3 regions of the Pseudomonas sp. B21-054 genome follow, and region 2 is predicted to be linked to each of the others. Evidence: riboswitches for the same ligand, from Rfam matches in the RefSeq annotation. Region 2 holds a riboswitch; each other region holds the start of a gene.
The links. Region 2 has a riboswitch for cobalamin ahead of LOY70_RS24910 (ABC transporter substrate-binding protein). Riboswitches for the same ligand answer to the same signal wherever they lie in the genome.
Positions count from the first base shown of each region.

Region 1: it holds a riboswitch for cobalamin, as region 2 does, so the genes downstream of both, cobW (cobalamin biosynthesis protein CobW) here and LOY70_RS24910 (ABC transporter substrate-binding protein) in region 2, are expected to answer to the same signal.
Region 3: it holds a riboswitch for cobalamin, as region 2 does, so the genes downstream of both, cobO (cob(I)yrinic acid a,c-diamide adenosyltransferase) here and LOY70_RS24910 (ABC transporter substrate-binding protein) in region 2, are expected to answer to the same signal.

Region 1 is NZ_CP087204.1:4,588,317-4,593,288, forward strand. It holds gene cobN (cobaltochelatase subunit CobN) at 1-695, opposite strand, end outside; gene cobW (cobalamin biosynthesis protein CobW) at 699-1,763, opposite strand; cobalamin riboswitch at 1,861-2,076, opposite strand; cobalamin riboswitch at 2,255-2,490, shown strand; gene LOY70_RS19775 (CbtB domain-containing protein) at 2,591-2,779, shown strand; gene LOY70_RS19780 (CbtA family protein) at 2,791-3,486, shown strand; gene LOY70_RS19785 (cobalamin biosynthesis protein) at 3,483-3,887, shown strand; gene cobM (precorrin-4 C(11)-methyltransferase) at 3,964-4,710, shown strand; gene nfuA (Fe-S biogenesis protein NfuA) at 4,919-4,972, opposite strand, start outside.
Region 2 is NZ_CP087204.1:5,741,177-5,746,148, forward strand. It holds gene LOY70_RS24900 (hypothetical protein) at 438-1,025, opposite strand; gene LOY70_RS24905 (DUF3592 domain-containing protein) at 1,029-1,472, opposite strand; cobalamin riboswitch at 1,618-1,813, shown strand; gene LOY70_RS24910 (ABC transporter substrate-binding protein) at 1,953-2,966, shown strand; gene LOY70_RS24915 (FecCD family ABC transporter permease) at 2,975-3,979, shown strand; gene LOY70_RS24920 (ABC transporter ATP-binding protein) at 3,976-4,767, shown strand; gene LOY70_RS24925 (OsmC domain/YcaO domain-containing protein) at 4,817-4,972, opposite strand, start outside.
Region 3 is NZ_CP087204.1:5,198,861-5,203,832, forward strand. It holds gene bluB (5,6-dimethylbenzimidazole synthase) at 1-491, opposite strand, end outside; gene LOY70_RS22495 (cobyrinate a,c-diamide synthase) at 488-1,867, opposite strand; gene cobO (cob(I)yrinic acid a,c-diamide adenosyltransferase) at 1,879-2,490, opposite strand; cobalamin riboswitch at 2,571-2,782, opposite strand; gene LOY70_RS22505 (hypothetical protein) at 2,941-3,525, shown strand; gene LOY70_RS22510 (PQQ-dependent sugar dehydrogenase) at 3,723-4,972, shown strand, end outside.

The DNA of each region.
Region 1 (4,972 bases), 1.2 Mb from region 2:
TTGAGCCCCGCCGCTTGCAGGCGCTGGCAGAATACGTCGATGAATGCGGTGTTCGCCGCTTGCAAGTGGGAGCGATAGAACAACACCGCCGCCACCGGTTGTCCGGCCTGCCAGTCGGCTTGCCAATCGTCGAGGCTGGCGTTGCTTTTTCCGGGATGGTAGATCGCCGTGCGCGGCAGGACTTGTGGTTCGGCCCAGGGATAATCGCGGCCGAACCATTGGCTGCCCAGGTTGTGAAACAGGTCCAGGGCATTGCCCAGTCCGCCCTGGCGCAAGAACTGCCAGAGCCGGTCGCGGTCTTCGAAGGGCACGTTGCTCAGGTCGCTGAGTTCCGGGTCCGGACGATCATCCCCCGGCACCAGGATCAGCGTCACCCCGCGCCCGGCCAGGTCCATCAGGCGCTCGATGCCGTAGCGCCAATAGCCAATGCCGCCGTGCAGCGACAACAGAATGACCTTGGCGTGACGCAGCACGTCTTCGAAGTACAGGTCTACCGAGGCGTGGTTCTGCACCTGCATCGGGTTGGCGAGGCGAAACTCGGGATAATCACCCGGCAACTGCTTCGCCGCTTCGGCCAGCAGCGCCAGGCTGGAGTCGCCGCTGCACAGGATCACCAGCTCGGCGGGGGTTTGCCCCAGGTCGGCAATGTTGTCATCCGACACGAAACCGCCGGGCTGGGTCCTGAGCAGGTGCATGGCTTAGGCGCTGAGGGCTGCGCGCAACTGCGCTTCAAGCAGCGCCGCGTCCAGCGCCTGGCCGATCAGCACCAGGCGGGTCACCCGCGCTTCCTCGGCGCCCCACTGACGGTCGAAATGCTTGTCGAATCGCGTGCCAACGCCTTGGATCAGCAGGCGCATCGGTTTGTTCGGGATCGCCGCGAAACCCTTGACCCGCAGCACGCCGTGCTGGACCACCAGTTGCGTCAGCGCGTCCAGCAGCAGGCTCTCGTCAGCCTGGGGCAGCTCGATGGAAATGGAATCGAAGGCGTCATGATCGTGGTCGTCATCGTCGCCGTCATGGTGGTGATCGTGATGGCTATGGCGGCCGTCGATGTGTTCTTCGGAGCCGGCGCCCAGGCCGATGAGTACTTCCAGTGGCAGGCGACCGCTGCTGGCTTCGATGACCTTGACCGCCGGCGGCAGCTCTTCGGCGACTTCCAGGCGAACCTTGGCCAGGTCTTCAGGGCTGATCAGGTCGGCTTTGTTGAGGATTACCAGGTCGGCGCTGGCCAGCTGATCGGCGAACAGCTCATGCAGCGGTGATTCGTGGTCCAGGTTCGGATCGAGTTTGCGCTGGGCATCGACCTGGTCGGGGAAGGCTGCGAAAGTGCCAGCGGCCACGGCCGGGCTGTCGACCACGGTGATCACCGCATCGACGGTGCAGGCGCTGCGGATTTCCGGCCACTGGAAAGCCTGGACCAGCGGCTTGGGCAGGGCCAGGCCGGAAGTTTCGATGAGGATGTGGTCGAGGTCGCCGCGCCGCGCCACCAACTCGCGCATTACCGGGAAGAACTCTTCCTGCACCGTGCAGCACAGGCAGCCGTTGGCCAGTTCGTAGACGCGGCCGTTGGCTTCTTCTTCGGTGCAACCGATGGAGCACTGCTTGAGGATCTCGCCGTCGATGCCCAGTTCGCCAAACTCGTTGACGATCACGGCGATGCGCCGGCCCTGGGCGTTGTCGAGCATGTGCCGCAACAAGGTGGTTTTACCCGAACCGAGGAAACCGGTGACGATGGTGACGGGGAGTTTGGCCAGTGTTTTCATCGGATGCCCTTTGGCAAGGTGGCGGGCAAACGGGACGACAACCGCTGGCACAGGCGCGCGCGGAAGATTTCGCCACCGGATCACCCCGCCCGGTTGTAGTGAGAATCTGTGTCGAGGCAGGTCTCCTGGCTGACGGTGGGCCAGTCATTCGACTGGCAATTGCTGCGCCTTCCCGCGCAACCCGGATAAAAGGGTATGCACAGTGGCCTTGCAGAAACATCACCGTTCACAGTTGCGGGGGCAGCCGCGGCTTGGACCGCGTTCCCTTCTTAGCTTCGGCGCAGGCCGAAGAACCTCGAAGGCGCAAGGCTACGCAGGGTGTGGAGACGGGTCAATGTCCGCAAGTAAGTTCTGCGGTGTCCTTGCCGCCGCCATCGCGAGCAAGCTCGCTCCCACATTGGATCCCGCAGCCCTCTGTGGGAGCGAGCTTGCTCGCGATGGGCTGCGCAGCGGCCCCCTGTGCATTGACGGCCCCGCCCCGCCCATGCTCTCCTGTGCGCCTAGTTACGGGTGCCCTTCACAGGGTGAAACGGGAAACCGGTGAATCGTGTGCTTTACTTCAAGGCCACGTCAGTCCGGTGCTGCCCCCGCAACGGTAAGCGAGCGAAGCGTCTGAGCCACTGTGTCTGCCCTGCTACAAGGGCCCATGGGAAGGTGACGCTTGCAGGCAAGGCCCAGCCTCTGCCCCTCGCGAGCCCGGAGACCGGCCCATGACTCAAGCATCAACAAACCCGCGGTGGGCGGGCGCTGTTCGAACCTTGGCGGTCTTTGGCCCGGGGTCTCATTGCGCTCGCATCCCCCATGGAACAAAAACAGAGGGAAGCGCCATGTCGACCATCAGCAGCACCGCCCGCACCGCCAGCAGCACCACCACCCTGAGCCAACGCCTGAGCGCCGCGATCTTCGCTTCGATCCTGGGTGCCGGCCTGGTCTATTTCGCCGGTTTCTCCCACATCGAAGCGGTGCACAACGCCGCCCACGATACCCGTCACAGCGCCGCATTTCCGTGCCATTGAGACCTGACGACATGATCAAGCGTATCGCCCAGACTGCCGGTTTCAGCGGATTGCTGGCCGCCCTGCTGCTGACCCTCCTGCAAAGTTTCTGGGTATCGCCGCTGATTCTGCAGGCCGAGACCTTTGAGAAGGCCCCAACCGCTGAAGTCCATGAACACGCCGACGGCGTTGCCCACACCCATGATGCCGAGGCCTGGGAACCGGAAGATGGCTGGCAGCGCGTGCTGTCCACCACCGGTGGCAACCTGGTGGTCGCGGTGGGTTTCGCCCTGATGCTGGCGGGCCTGTACACCTTGCGCGCACCGACTCGCACCTCCCAGGGTCTGCTCTGGGGCCTGGCCGGTTATGCCACCTTCGTCCTGGCACCCACCCTTGGCCTGCCGCCGGAATTGCCCGGCACCGCAGCGGCCGACCTGGCCCAGCGGCAGATGTGGTGGATCGGCACCGCCGCGTCCACGGCGGTGGGCATTGCGCTGATCGCCTTCGGCAAGCATTGGCTGCTCAAGTTGCTCGGCGTGGCGACGTTGCTGGTGCCCCATGTCATCGGTGCGCCGCAACCCGAAGTCCATTCGATGCTGGCGCCAGAAGCGCTTGAAACTCAATTCAAGATTGCCTCGCAAGTGACCAACGTCGCGTTCTGGCTGGCCCTGGGCCTGATCAGCGCCTGGCTGTTTCGCCGGGACGGCCAAGCCCATCACAACGCATGAACAACGGGCCGATGCTGGTGGTCGGCCTCGGCTGCCAGCGCGGTTGCCCGGCCAGCACGTTGCGGGCATTGCTCGACCAGACGCTGCTGGCCCACGGCATTGCGCTTGATCAGGTGCGGGCCCTGGCCAGCATCGATCTCAAGTGTGACGAGCCGGGCCTGCTGGAACTGACCAAGCAATTGATGTTGCCACTGACCTGCTTCAGTGCCCAGCAGTTGGCCGGTTATCAGGATCGACTCAGTCACCGCTCCGAAATCGCCTTCGAGCGCACCGGCTGCTACGGCGTCGCCGAAAGCGCGGCCCTAGCCCTGGCCGACCAGTTAGGCACGAAGCCCGCGACCCTGCTGATTTCCCGCCAGAAGGCCCCCAGCGTCACGTTGGCATTGGCGCTCGTGTCGTAAATCCCGATAATTCGCCCTCAGGATCATGAGCGATCTTCATCTGGGCGACGCCCACTTACTTCTACAGGAGCCGGTCATGACCGTTTACTTCATCGGCGCCGGCCCCGGCGACCCGGAACTGATCACCGTCAAAGGCCAGCGGCTGATTCGCCATTGCGCGGTAATCATCTATGCCGGCTCCCTGGTGCCGGCGGCCGTGCTTGAAGGCCATCACGCCGAACAGGTGGTCAACAGTGCCGAGCTGCACTTGGAACAAATCATCGAGTTGATCAAAACCGCGCACCTCAAGGGCCAGGACGTGGCCCGGGTGCATTCCGGCGACCCGAGTCTGTACGGTGCCATCGGCGAGCAGATTCGATGCCTGCGGGCGCTGGACATCCCCTTCGAGATCATCCCGGGCGTGACCGCGACCTCAGCCTGCGCCGCCTTGCTGGGTGCGGAACTGACCCTGCCCGACGTCTCCCAAAGCGTGATCCTGACCCGCTACGCGGACAAGACCGCGATGCCCGCCGGGGAGGAATTTGCCAGCCTGGCGCAGCACGGGGCGACCATGGCGATTCACTTGGGGGTCAATCATCTGGAAAAAATCGTCAGTGAACTGCTGCCCCACTACGGCGCGGATTGCCCGATCGCGGTGATTCACCGGGCGACATGGCCGGATCAGGACTGGGTGCTGGGGACGCTGGCTGATATTGCCGAGAAGGTGCAGGCCAAGGGTTTCCGCCGAACGGCGCTGATCCTGGTGGGGCGTGTGCTGGGCAATGACGTGTTCAGCGAATCATCGCTGTACCGCGCCGGGCATGCGCATCTCTACCGGCCCTGACGCAATCCGATCCCCTGTGGGAGCGAGCTTGCTCGCGATAACGACGGCACATTCAACATCATCGCAGACTGACCCACCGCTATCGCGAGCAAGCTCGCTCCCACAGGGGCGGTGGGTACAGACTGACGGCTGAAACTATTGTGGCGGTATGTCAGACAATTTGATGGGGCCTTCTCGGCCCCAACGGGGATAAATCCCCTCGCCACAATCAGTAGTAGGCGTTTTCTTTCTGCGTGTGGTCGGTCACGTCGCGTACGCCCTT
Region 2 (4,972 bases):
TCCCACAGGAGAAGCGCGGTCCCCATCAAGAACCAGGTCGGCTATAAGGCCGCCTCGCGGTGGACGTTGATCTCGGCGCCCCGTTAACCACGCTGGCCGAACGCAGGCATTGTGGAGTGGGCATCCCGGCATGGATGCCGGGATAGCCGCGCTGGGCCATGGATGGCCCTTCGCGGCGGGCCCACGGAGCAATGCCGGAGAGAGGGCATGCCGAGCCTAGGCGAGGCACCGAGTGGTGGGGCTAAAGCGTTTTGCTTACTTTTGCGCTTCTCAAAAGTGAGCCGCCGTAAGGGCGGAACCATAAGTAGCCGTTACCGCAGAAACGGATATACACACAAACCAAAAAATCCAAAACAAGCCCCAAAAAAACAGCGCTTCCCCTCAGGAAGAAGCACAGTTTTTTCTAATCGGCACCATGGCCTCGCCCGACAATCCGACTAGAACAGATAGCCTATGTAAATCGCAGCGCCACCACCGGCCTGCAAGCCAGCGTTCATCCCGGCCATGACCACCGCCCCCTTGGCCGACTTCGCCAACCGCTGGTTGACCAAGGTAGAAGCGATGAGCGAGGTCGCCGGGTTGGCACTCAGTGCCATCGACAACGCCAGCAACTTGGGATCAAGCCCGAACAACAGCGCCGTGGCCGAACCACCGATTCCCAGGCCCACCCCTACTTCGGTGTACATGCAAGGCCCGGTGATGTCATCACTGGTCAGGTCGCGACTGACCAACGCATCGCTGACAAACACCTTGCCGGTGCTGGGAAAAGCCTCCGCGGCCCCCGCTCCACCGACGCTCTTCCCCTTGATCTGGATATTGATCTTGCCGAAACGCGGCAGCCGCGCGCCAAATCCGACACCCACCCCGACGCCGCCGTAGCGGTAGCTGATGTCCTCGCCCTCGGGCGAACGCAGGATGATCGAACCGCCACTGCCCGCCACCATGACCACAGTCAGGCCACCGCCGCTGGCGGTCTGATACTGCCAGCGACTTTCGTTGACCGGGATCGGGATGTTGTTGCTCATACCTTAAAGTCCTTTATGTGAATGAACCGCACCGCGACCGCGCTGCCGGATAGCCTTTGCCAGACCGACAAGCGTGAACACCAGACCGATAAGCCCCAGGACTCCGGAAGTGCCCCACAGCGCGGCCGAGTCATCGACGATGGCGCTGTTGGCCGGCTGCTCGGGCAGGTAATGCACCCGCACCGGCTGACCCTGCTGATAGCCGAAGATGAAGCCGCCCTGGGGGTAGGAGATTTTTTCACCACTGCTCGTGGTGAAGGCGATTTCAGGATGCGAACCGCCGGCATTCAAGTGGCTGACGATGCCATCGGCGGTCTGTGCGCTGTCGAGAAACTCGCGTCGCTCAAGCGTGAGATTGATGGCAATGCTCAACAAGCCGATACCAATCAGGGCGAACAGCAGGCCCAGCAATATCTTCCCGATGTGTGATGGGGTGTCGTTGGCCATGGCTTGTCTCAGTGTTCGTCCGTGAAGAGGGCCGTCAGGATAGCAAGAAGCGGCACGATGCCGCATCTTCAGAAAATCATTCCCGCAATCGTACGACGCCAGGAGAAGGCCTCTTAGCGGTGAGTGGTGATAAACACCCTGATCGACTACCATGCCGACCGTCGGTTCCCCCACGGGACTAATAGGGAATCCGAGATGCCTCGCACGGCATCAAACGGAACTGCCCCCGCAACTGTAGGTGCTGAGCCTGCTCCTCAATGGCCACTGGGATCACCCCGGGAAGGCTGGAGCCAGGCGCTGACGCATCAGTCAGGAGACCTGCCGGCCAAGTCTATCACTAACCGGCGGGGTGTCCGGGAAGGACATCCTTGCGCTGCTCGTCACTGGGCCGATCGGCACTTCAGTGCTTTAGCGGCAGCGTTCAACGATGTGTTTCCAGTCCGTCCCCTGCCCCGTGTACGGTCAACTGGAGATTGCATCATGCTGCTGCCCCGCCTTGCTCCCCTCGTCATTGCCCTGGGTGTGCCGAGCCTCGCCCATGCGGCCCCGACTCACTATCCCCTGACCCTCGAGAATTGCGGCAGCACGCTGACCTTTGAGCAATCACCCAGCCGTGCCGTGACCATCGGCCAGGCCGGCACTGAAATGCTCTATGCCATGGGGTTGAGCGACAAGGTGGTCGGCACTTCGCTCTGGTTCAACGATGTGCAGATGAAATACCAGGCGCAGAACGACAAGATCGAACGCCTGGCCGATAACGAGCCGAGCTTCGAGGGGGTGATCGGCAAACGTCCGCAGCTGGTGGTGGCGGAACTGGAATGGACGGTCGGACCGCAAGGCGTGGTCGGTACCCGCCAGCAGTTTCACGAACTGAAGATCCCGACCTACTTGATGCCCTCCGATTGCGAGGCCAAGGATAATCTGGTCGGTGCGGATGGCACGCGGCTGGAGGCGTTTCGCATCGACAGCATCTACAAGAGCATCAGCCAGCTGGCTGAAATCTTCGACGTACAAGAGCGCGGCCAGCAGTTGAACGCTCAACTCAAGGACAGCCTGGCGAAGTCTATCGCTACGGTGCAGGCCAAGGATCTGAAGCAGACGAGCGCGCTGTTCTGGTTCTCCAGCGCCAGTCTGGATATCGATCCCTATGTGGCTGGGCACAAGGGCGTTCCTGACTTCATGCTCAGTACCCTGGGCGTGCGCAACGTGATCGAGTCCGACGAGGAATGGCCGACTGTCGGCTGGGAAACCATCGCCAAGGCCAACCCGACCTTCCTGGTCATTGCCCGCATGGACCGCCGACGCTTTCCGGCTGACGACCATGAAAAGAAGCTGCAATTCCTGCGCAGTGACCCGGTGACCCGCAATATGGACGCGGTGAAAAACAACCGCATCATCATTCTCGATGCGATGGCCATGCAAGCCAGCATCACGATGTTCGACGGCCTGGAAACCCTCGCAACGGCCATCAGCGGCTACGACCTGCCGAAATGACTTCGACGCTGATTCGAACGTTGCTGGCATTGGTCACGCTGCTCCTGGCGGTGATTGCCGGTGTGACCATCGGTGAAACGAGCATTGAGCCTAGTGTGGTGTTCCAGGTGTTGGCCAATAAACTGTGGGCCGCCGGTTATGCCCTCGACCCGATAGATGAAGGCATCGTCTGGAACTACCGCCTGACCCGTGCGCTGGTAGCGGCGGCTTGCGGTGCGGGCCTGGCGACCTGCGGGGTGATCTTGCAATCGCTATTGCGTAACCCGTTGGCCGATCCTTACCTGCTCGGCATCTCCGCCGGCGCCTCGACAGGCGCGGTACTGGTGGCGCTGCTGGGCATTGGCGCGGGGCTGATTTCGTTGTCGGTCGGGGCCTTTATCGGGGCCGTTGCCGCGTTCGCCTTGGTCGTTTTGCTGGCCCGTGCCAGCCGCTCACCCGCTGGCACCGGGCAGATCATCCTGGCCGGGATTGCCGGCTCGCAGTTGTTCAATGCGCTCACCGCGTTTCTGATTACCAAGTCCGCCAGCTCCGAACAAGCTCGCGGCATCATGTTCTGGTTGCTGGGAAATCTCAGTGGGGTCCGTTGGCCGTCGGTGTGGCTGTCGGTGCCCGTGGCATTGATCGGTCTTGCGGTGTGCCTGTGGCATCGGCGGGCGCTGGACGCCTTTACCTTTGGCGCCGACTCGGCCGCCTCCCTTGGCATTCCGGTACGCCGGGTGCAATTTCTGCTGATCAGTTGCGCGGCACTGGTGACAGCGGTGATGGTATCGATCGTTGGCTCCATCGGTTTCGTCGGGTTGGTCATTCCCCATGCCGTGCGTTTGTTGCTGGGTACCCGGCATGCGCGCTTGTTGCCGGCGAGTGCGCTGGGTGGCGCGGTGTTTCTGATCGCCGCCGACGTCTTCTCGCGAACGCTGATCAAAGGCCAAGTGATCCCGGTCGGCGTCATCACGGCATTGGTGGGCGCTCCAGTGTTCGCGTTGATCCTGATCGGTCGGAGAAATGCCCGATGAATGCCGTCACCTCTGTCATTGGCGAATCCGTGCTGAGTTGTTCCGGCCTCGGGTTCCATGTGCGCGACGCCGAGCTGTTGCACGATATCCACCTGGACATCCGTCGGGGCGAAACCCTGGGCCTCGTCGGGCCCAACGGTTCGGGAAAATCCACACTGCTCAAACTGCTGGCGGGCGTGCGTACGCCCAGCCGGGGCGACATTCAGCTCAACAACCAGCCCCTCAAGACGCTGGCACGGCGAACCGTCGCGCAGACCCTGGCCGTGGTTGAGCAACAGGCCGACACACTGGATGCGATCAGCGTGTTCGACGCCGTTGCGTTGGGCCGAACGCCATGGTTATCGGCCTTGAGTCCGTGGTCACACGAAGACGCGGCCATCGTCCAGCAGGCGCTGTGGGACGTCGATGCGGCGCACTTGAAAAACCGCACCTGGCACAGTCTGTCCGGCGGTGAACGCCAACGTGTTCACATCGCTCGGGCCCTGGCCCAACGTCCGCAGATTCTATTGCTGGACGAACCGACCAATCACTTGGATATCCAGCATCAGCTCGCCATTCTAAAAGTGGTGCAAGCGCTACCTGTCACGACGGTCATCGCCCTGCATGACCTGAACCAGGCGTTGACCTGTGACCGCCTGGCGGTACTGGAACGGGGTCGGCTGGTGGCCCTCGGCAAACCTCTCGAGGTACTGACCCCGCAACGCTTGCAGGATACGTTCGGCGTGCACGCCCATTACCTGATCGACCCTTTCGACGGTGCGCAGATCCTGCGATTTCGTTCCGTTTGAGTGAATCTCAGGGTTCGGAAAAAACCGAACCCCAGGCAAGTGCAGGGATTCAGCCAAGCGACGGGGCGAGCCCGGAAGATAAAGCCGACACATTGGCCCGCGCCGCGTGCAGTTTTTTGTAGCTGTCGATCAGGCGCAGGTGTCTATCGAGGCCCTCCAGTTTCATGCTGGTCGGCGTCAAGCCATGGAAGCGTACGCTGCCGTC
Region 3 (4,972 bases), 540 kb from region 2:
TCGGCCAGGGCCTGGGGCTCGAACAATGACACCCAGCCCATCCCCAGCCCTTCAACGCGAGCGGCCAGCCACAGGTTCTGGATCGCGCAGGACAGTGAGGCCAGGTCCATTTCCGGCAAGGTCCGACGGCCGAAGATGTGCCGCTCGCGATCCTCCATCAACGCCGCCACCAGCACTTCGGCGCAGTCATTGATGCCTTCGACCTTGAGCGTCATGAATTCATCGCTGCGCTCGCCAAGGGCCTCGGCGGTGCGGATGCGTTCTTCTTCCACCAACTGCTGGATATTCCCGCGCAAGGCGCGATCGCTGATGCGGATAAACCGCCAGGGTTGCATCAGGCCCACGCTGGGTGCCTGGTGCGCGGCTTCCAGCAGCCGGCGCAGCAAGGCCGGTTCCACCGTGCCGCCGCTGAAGTGGCGCATGTCACGGCGCTCGGCGATGGCGCGGTAGACCGCATCGCGTTCGGCCTGGGGGAAGGCGTTGTCGGTCATGGTCTTTTCGCGAGCAAGCCCGCTCCCACAGGGTTTAGGTGATCAAATGTGGGAGCGAGCCTGCTCGCGAAGGCGGCCTCAAGATCAGGCGCAAACAGCGCGGCAATCGCCCTGGGATTAGACGGAAAATAAAAGTGCACATAAGAAGCCGTCATTCGCCCTTGCCGGAAAACCGCCTCCGCACCGCGTCCGCCATTAGGGCTATGGCCACGGGCAATCGGCTCAACCTCGGTGCTGGTCAGCGAATGATGATAGGTGTGCCCACGCAGGGTGCCTTCCGGCAAATCCACCGCTTGCAGGGCCAGGGCCGCCAAGCGCTTTTGCATCTGCGCCTCACCGGCCAGCAAGCCCAGCAGTTCGGCGCGGGTGCCCTCGACGTCGGTCAACGAATCCAGCAGATACAGCATGCCACCGCATTCGGCCAGCAACGGTTTACCGGCTGCATGGTGAGCTCGGATCGCCGCCAGCATCGGCGCGTTCCGGGCCAGCGCTACGTGGTGCAGCTCCGGATAACCGCCGGGCAGGTAAAGACTGTCCGCTTCGGGCAGCGCAGTGTCATGGATTGGCGAAAAAAAGCTCAACTGCGCGCCCATGGCCCGCAGCAGATCCAGGCTCGCGCCATAGGTGAAGGCAAACGCTTCGTCCCGAGCCACGGCGATGCGCACACCGTCGAGCCATGGCGGCGGATTGATCACCTCGGGCGCGGCGAATTCGACCGCTGGCGGCAGTGCCACTTCGCAACTGCCAGCCAGGGCCTCGGCCGCCGCATCGAGGCGCAGGTCGAGGTCGTTCAACTCGCTGGCCTGGACCAGCCCGAGGTGGCGACTGGGTAATTCAATGCCGGTTTCCCGGGACAGCGCGCCATACCAACGCAGGCCTTCGGTCAGGCTGCCTTCGAGCAACTGCGCGTGGCGCAAGGTGCCTACCCGGTTAGCCAATACGCCAGCGAACGGCAAGTCCGGCTGATAACGCGCCAAGCCCAGGGCCAGGGCGCCGAAGGTCTGGGCCATGGCCGTGCCATCGATCACCGCCAGCACTGGCACGCCAAAATGCCGGGCCAGGTCAGCGCTGGACGGAGTGCCGTCGAACAACCCCATCACTCCTTCGATCAGGATCAGGTCCGCTTCGGCGGCGGCTTCCCACAACAACCGACGACTTTCCTGCTCGCCAACCATCCACATGTCCAACTGATAGACCGGCGCGCCGCTGGCACGCTCGAGGATCATCGGATCGAGGAAGTCCGGGCCGCACTTGAAGACGCGCACCTTGCGCCCCTGGTTGCGATGCAAGCGGGCCAGGGCGGCGGTAACGGTGGTCTTGCCTTGCCCCGAGGCCGGGGCGGCGATCAACACCGCTGGGCAGTGGCGGCACGACATGACGGCGTCGCTCACAGTTCGACGCCTTTCTGCGCCTTGATACCGGCCTGGAACGCGTGCTTGATCATGCCCATCTCGGTGACGGTGTCGGCCAGCTCGATCATTTCCGGCTTGGCGCCGCGACCGGTCACCACCACGTGTTGCATCGGCGGGCGTGCTTGCAGATCGCTGAGGACCTGATCGAGGTCGAGATAGCCGTGCTTGAGGGCGATGTTGAGTTCATCGAGCACCACCAGGCCAATGGAGGGATCGCTGAGTAATTGGCGCGATACCGCCCAGGCGGCTTCGGCGGCGGCGATGTCGCGCTGGCGGTCCTGGGTTTCCCAGGTGAAGCCTTCGCCCATGACGTGAAAGCGCACCTGTTCCGGAAAGCGGCGGAAAAACAATTCTTCGCCGGTGCTGTTGCGGCCCTTGATGAATTGCACCACGCCGCATTGCATGCCATGCCCCATGGCCCGGGCGAGCATACCGAACGCCGAGCTGCTCTTGCCCTTGCCGTTGCCGGTCAGCACCAGCAGCAAGCCACACTCGTTCGGCGAGTTGGCGATGCGCTCGTCGATCACGGCTTTCTTGCGCAGCATGCGCGCCAAGTGGCGTTCGTCGCGATCAGGGGTGTCGGTCATGGGGAGCTCTCCGTTGGGATTGGATAACGGCGGGCGGGGCACAAAAAAAGACGGCAGCAAGCCTGGCATCGCCCACCGTGATGCCGTTGGTTGAATCAGGCCGGTCTCCGGGCTCATGAGCGGCGCGATGCCGGGTTGCGCGCCTTCCCATGTCCATGGACACAGTGGCCTGTAGGCAACCTTGACTCATTTACCGTTGCGGGGGCAGCGCCGGGTTCGTGTGCACTCACCGGCTTCCCTGTTTCACTCTGTCGAACTCAAGTCACAGAGCACCTGAAACAAGCGGCGAAGGTTAGAGGGTTGGGGGTGGAGCGTCAATTAAAGCCGCCACGGGCCCAGCACTGGTTATTGGCCGGGATCAATGGAATGACGTCAATCTTGTGTCACGCTACGGGAAGTGATATCAAAGCGACATTACACCCCGATATCACAAGAACAAGAGGGCAAGACATGCAAGGCATGATCATCAGCAATCCAAAACTGGAGTTCCTGCGCCCGGTGCTGGAACGTTGGTTTGACTGTATCGACCGCTACAACGCCGTGCGCGGAGATAACGACACGCCTTACTGGTTCGATGAACGAGCCAACCTCAGCTTGCTGTCGGCGGCCGCCTGGATGGCCGAGATGGTCACGCTGCAGAACGCGCCGACCCGCAAGCAGAACGAAGAAGGCGAACGCAACGTCTGCGCCGATCTGCTTATCGCCAGTACCGAGGAGCGCGCCTTCATCCAGGCCACCCAACGCTGGCCCAAGGTCAACAACCTGAACCTGACCCAACCGCTGTCGGAAGCCACCAGCGATGCCAAGCGCATCAGCTACGCCAGCGACCTGAAGCTGGGCTGCCTGTTCGTCTCGCCGCAAAAAGCCCAGCAGAGCGCTACGCCCGAAGAACTGCAGGACATGATCGACGACCTGCAGAAGGAAAATACCTGCGCCGTGGCCTGGTATTTTCCTTACGCCTACCGCAAGTTGCGTAATGAAGCCGGCTTCTATCACCCCGGCATCGCCGTGCTGTTCAAACAGACCCACGGCTGACTCATTCAAGAACTGTGGGAGCGAGCTTGCTCGCGAGAGCGGTGCACCTGGCAACATCAATCTTGACTGTCACGCCGCCATCGCGAGCAAGCTCGCTCCCACAAGGTTTTGCCTGGCAGACTGGCCTACCCGCAGTTGAACCATCGCGCGTCTACGCTTCTCTATGAGTAACTACATGCACTCATAGGGAAGCCAGCATGCTCAAGCCACCACACCTTCTGATCGTCGCCCTTGCCGCCGGGCTTGTCGCTTGTGGCGAGTCTTCCACGCTGCAAGTGTCCGACGGCACCGGACCTGCACCGAAACTGCCTGAACCGAACAAGACCCTGGTCCCTACCGTCAACATCGCCGAAGCAATCGGCTGGCCGGACGGCACCAAGCCCACCCCGGCCCAGGGCCTGCAGGTGGGCGCGTTCGCCGAAGGGCTGGATCACCCGCGCTGGCTCTACGTGTTGCCCAACGGCGATGTGCTGGTGGCCGAAACCAACGCCCCGCCCAAGCCGGACGATGGCAAGGGCATTCGTGGCTGGGTGATGAAAAAGGTCATGGGCCGCGCCGGTGCCGGCGTGCCCAGCCCCAATCGCATCACGCTGTTGCGCGACGCCAATCACGACGGCATCGCCGAAACCCGTACGGTGTTCCTGGAAAATCTCAATTCACCGTTCGGCATGACTTTGGTGGGCAATGACCTGTATGTGGCCGACACCGACCGACTGATCCGCTTCCCGTACAAGGACGGTGACACGCAGATCAAGGCGCAGCCAACCAAGGTCGTCAACTTGCCGGGCGGCACGCTCAACCATCACTGGACCAAGAACGTGATTGCCAGCCGCGACGGCAGCAAGCTGTACGTCACCACTGGCTCGAACAGCAACGTCGCGGAAAACGGCATGGAGGCCGAAGAGGGCCGCGCCGCCATCTGGGAAGTGGACCGCGCCAGCGGTAGCCACCGTATCTTTGCCTCGGGCCTGCGCAACCCCAACGGCCTGGCCTGGGAACCCCGCAGCGGCGCCCTATGGACGGCAGTGAACGAACGGGATGAGATCGGCAGCGACCTGGTGCCGGACTACATTACTTCGGTCAAGGACGGCGCGTTCTATGGCTGGCCCTACAGCTACTACGGGCAGCACGTCGATGTCCGGGTCGAGCCGCAGAACCCGGCCCTGGTGGCCAAGGCCATCGCCCCGGACTACGCTGTCGGCCCTCACACCGCCTCGCTGGGCCTGACCTTCGCCGAAGGCAGCCGCTTGCCCGCGCCGTTTACCGAAGGAGCTTTCGTCGGGCAGCACGGCTCCTGGAACCGTAAGCCCCACAGTGGTTATAAGGTAATTTTTGTACCGTTCACCGGCGGCAAACCGGTGGGACAACCCGTGGATGTGCTCACCGGCTTCCTGAACGCCGACGAAAAAGCCCTGGGCCGGCCGGTGGGCGTGGTGATCGATAAACA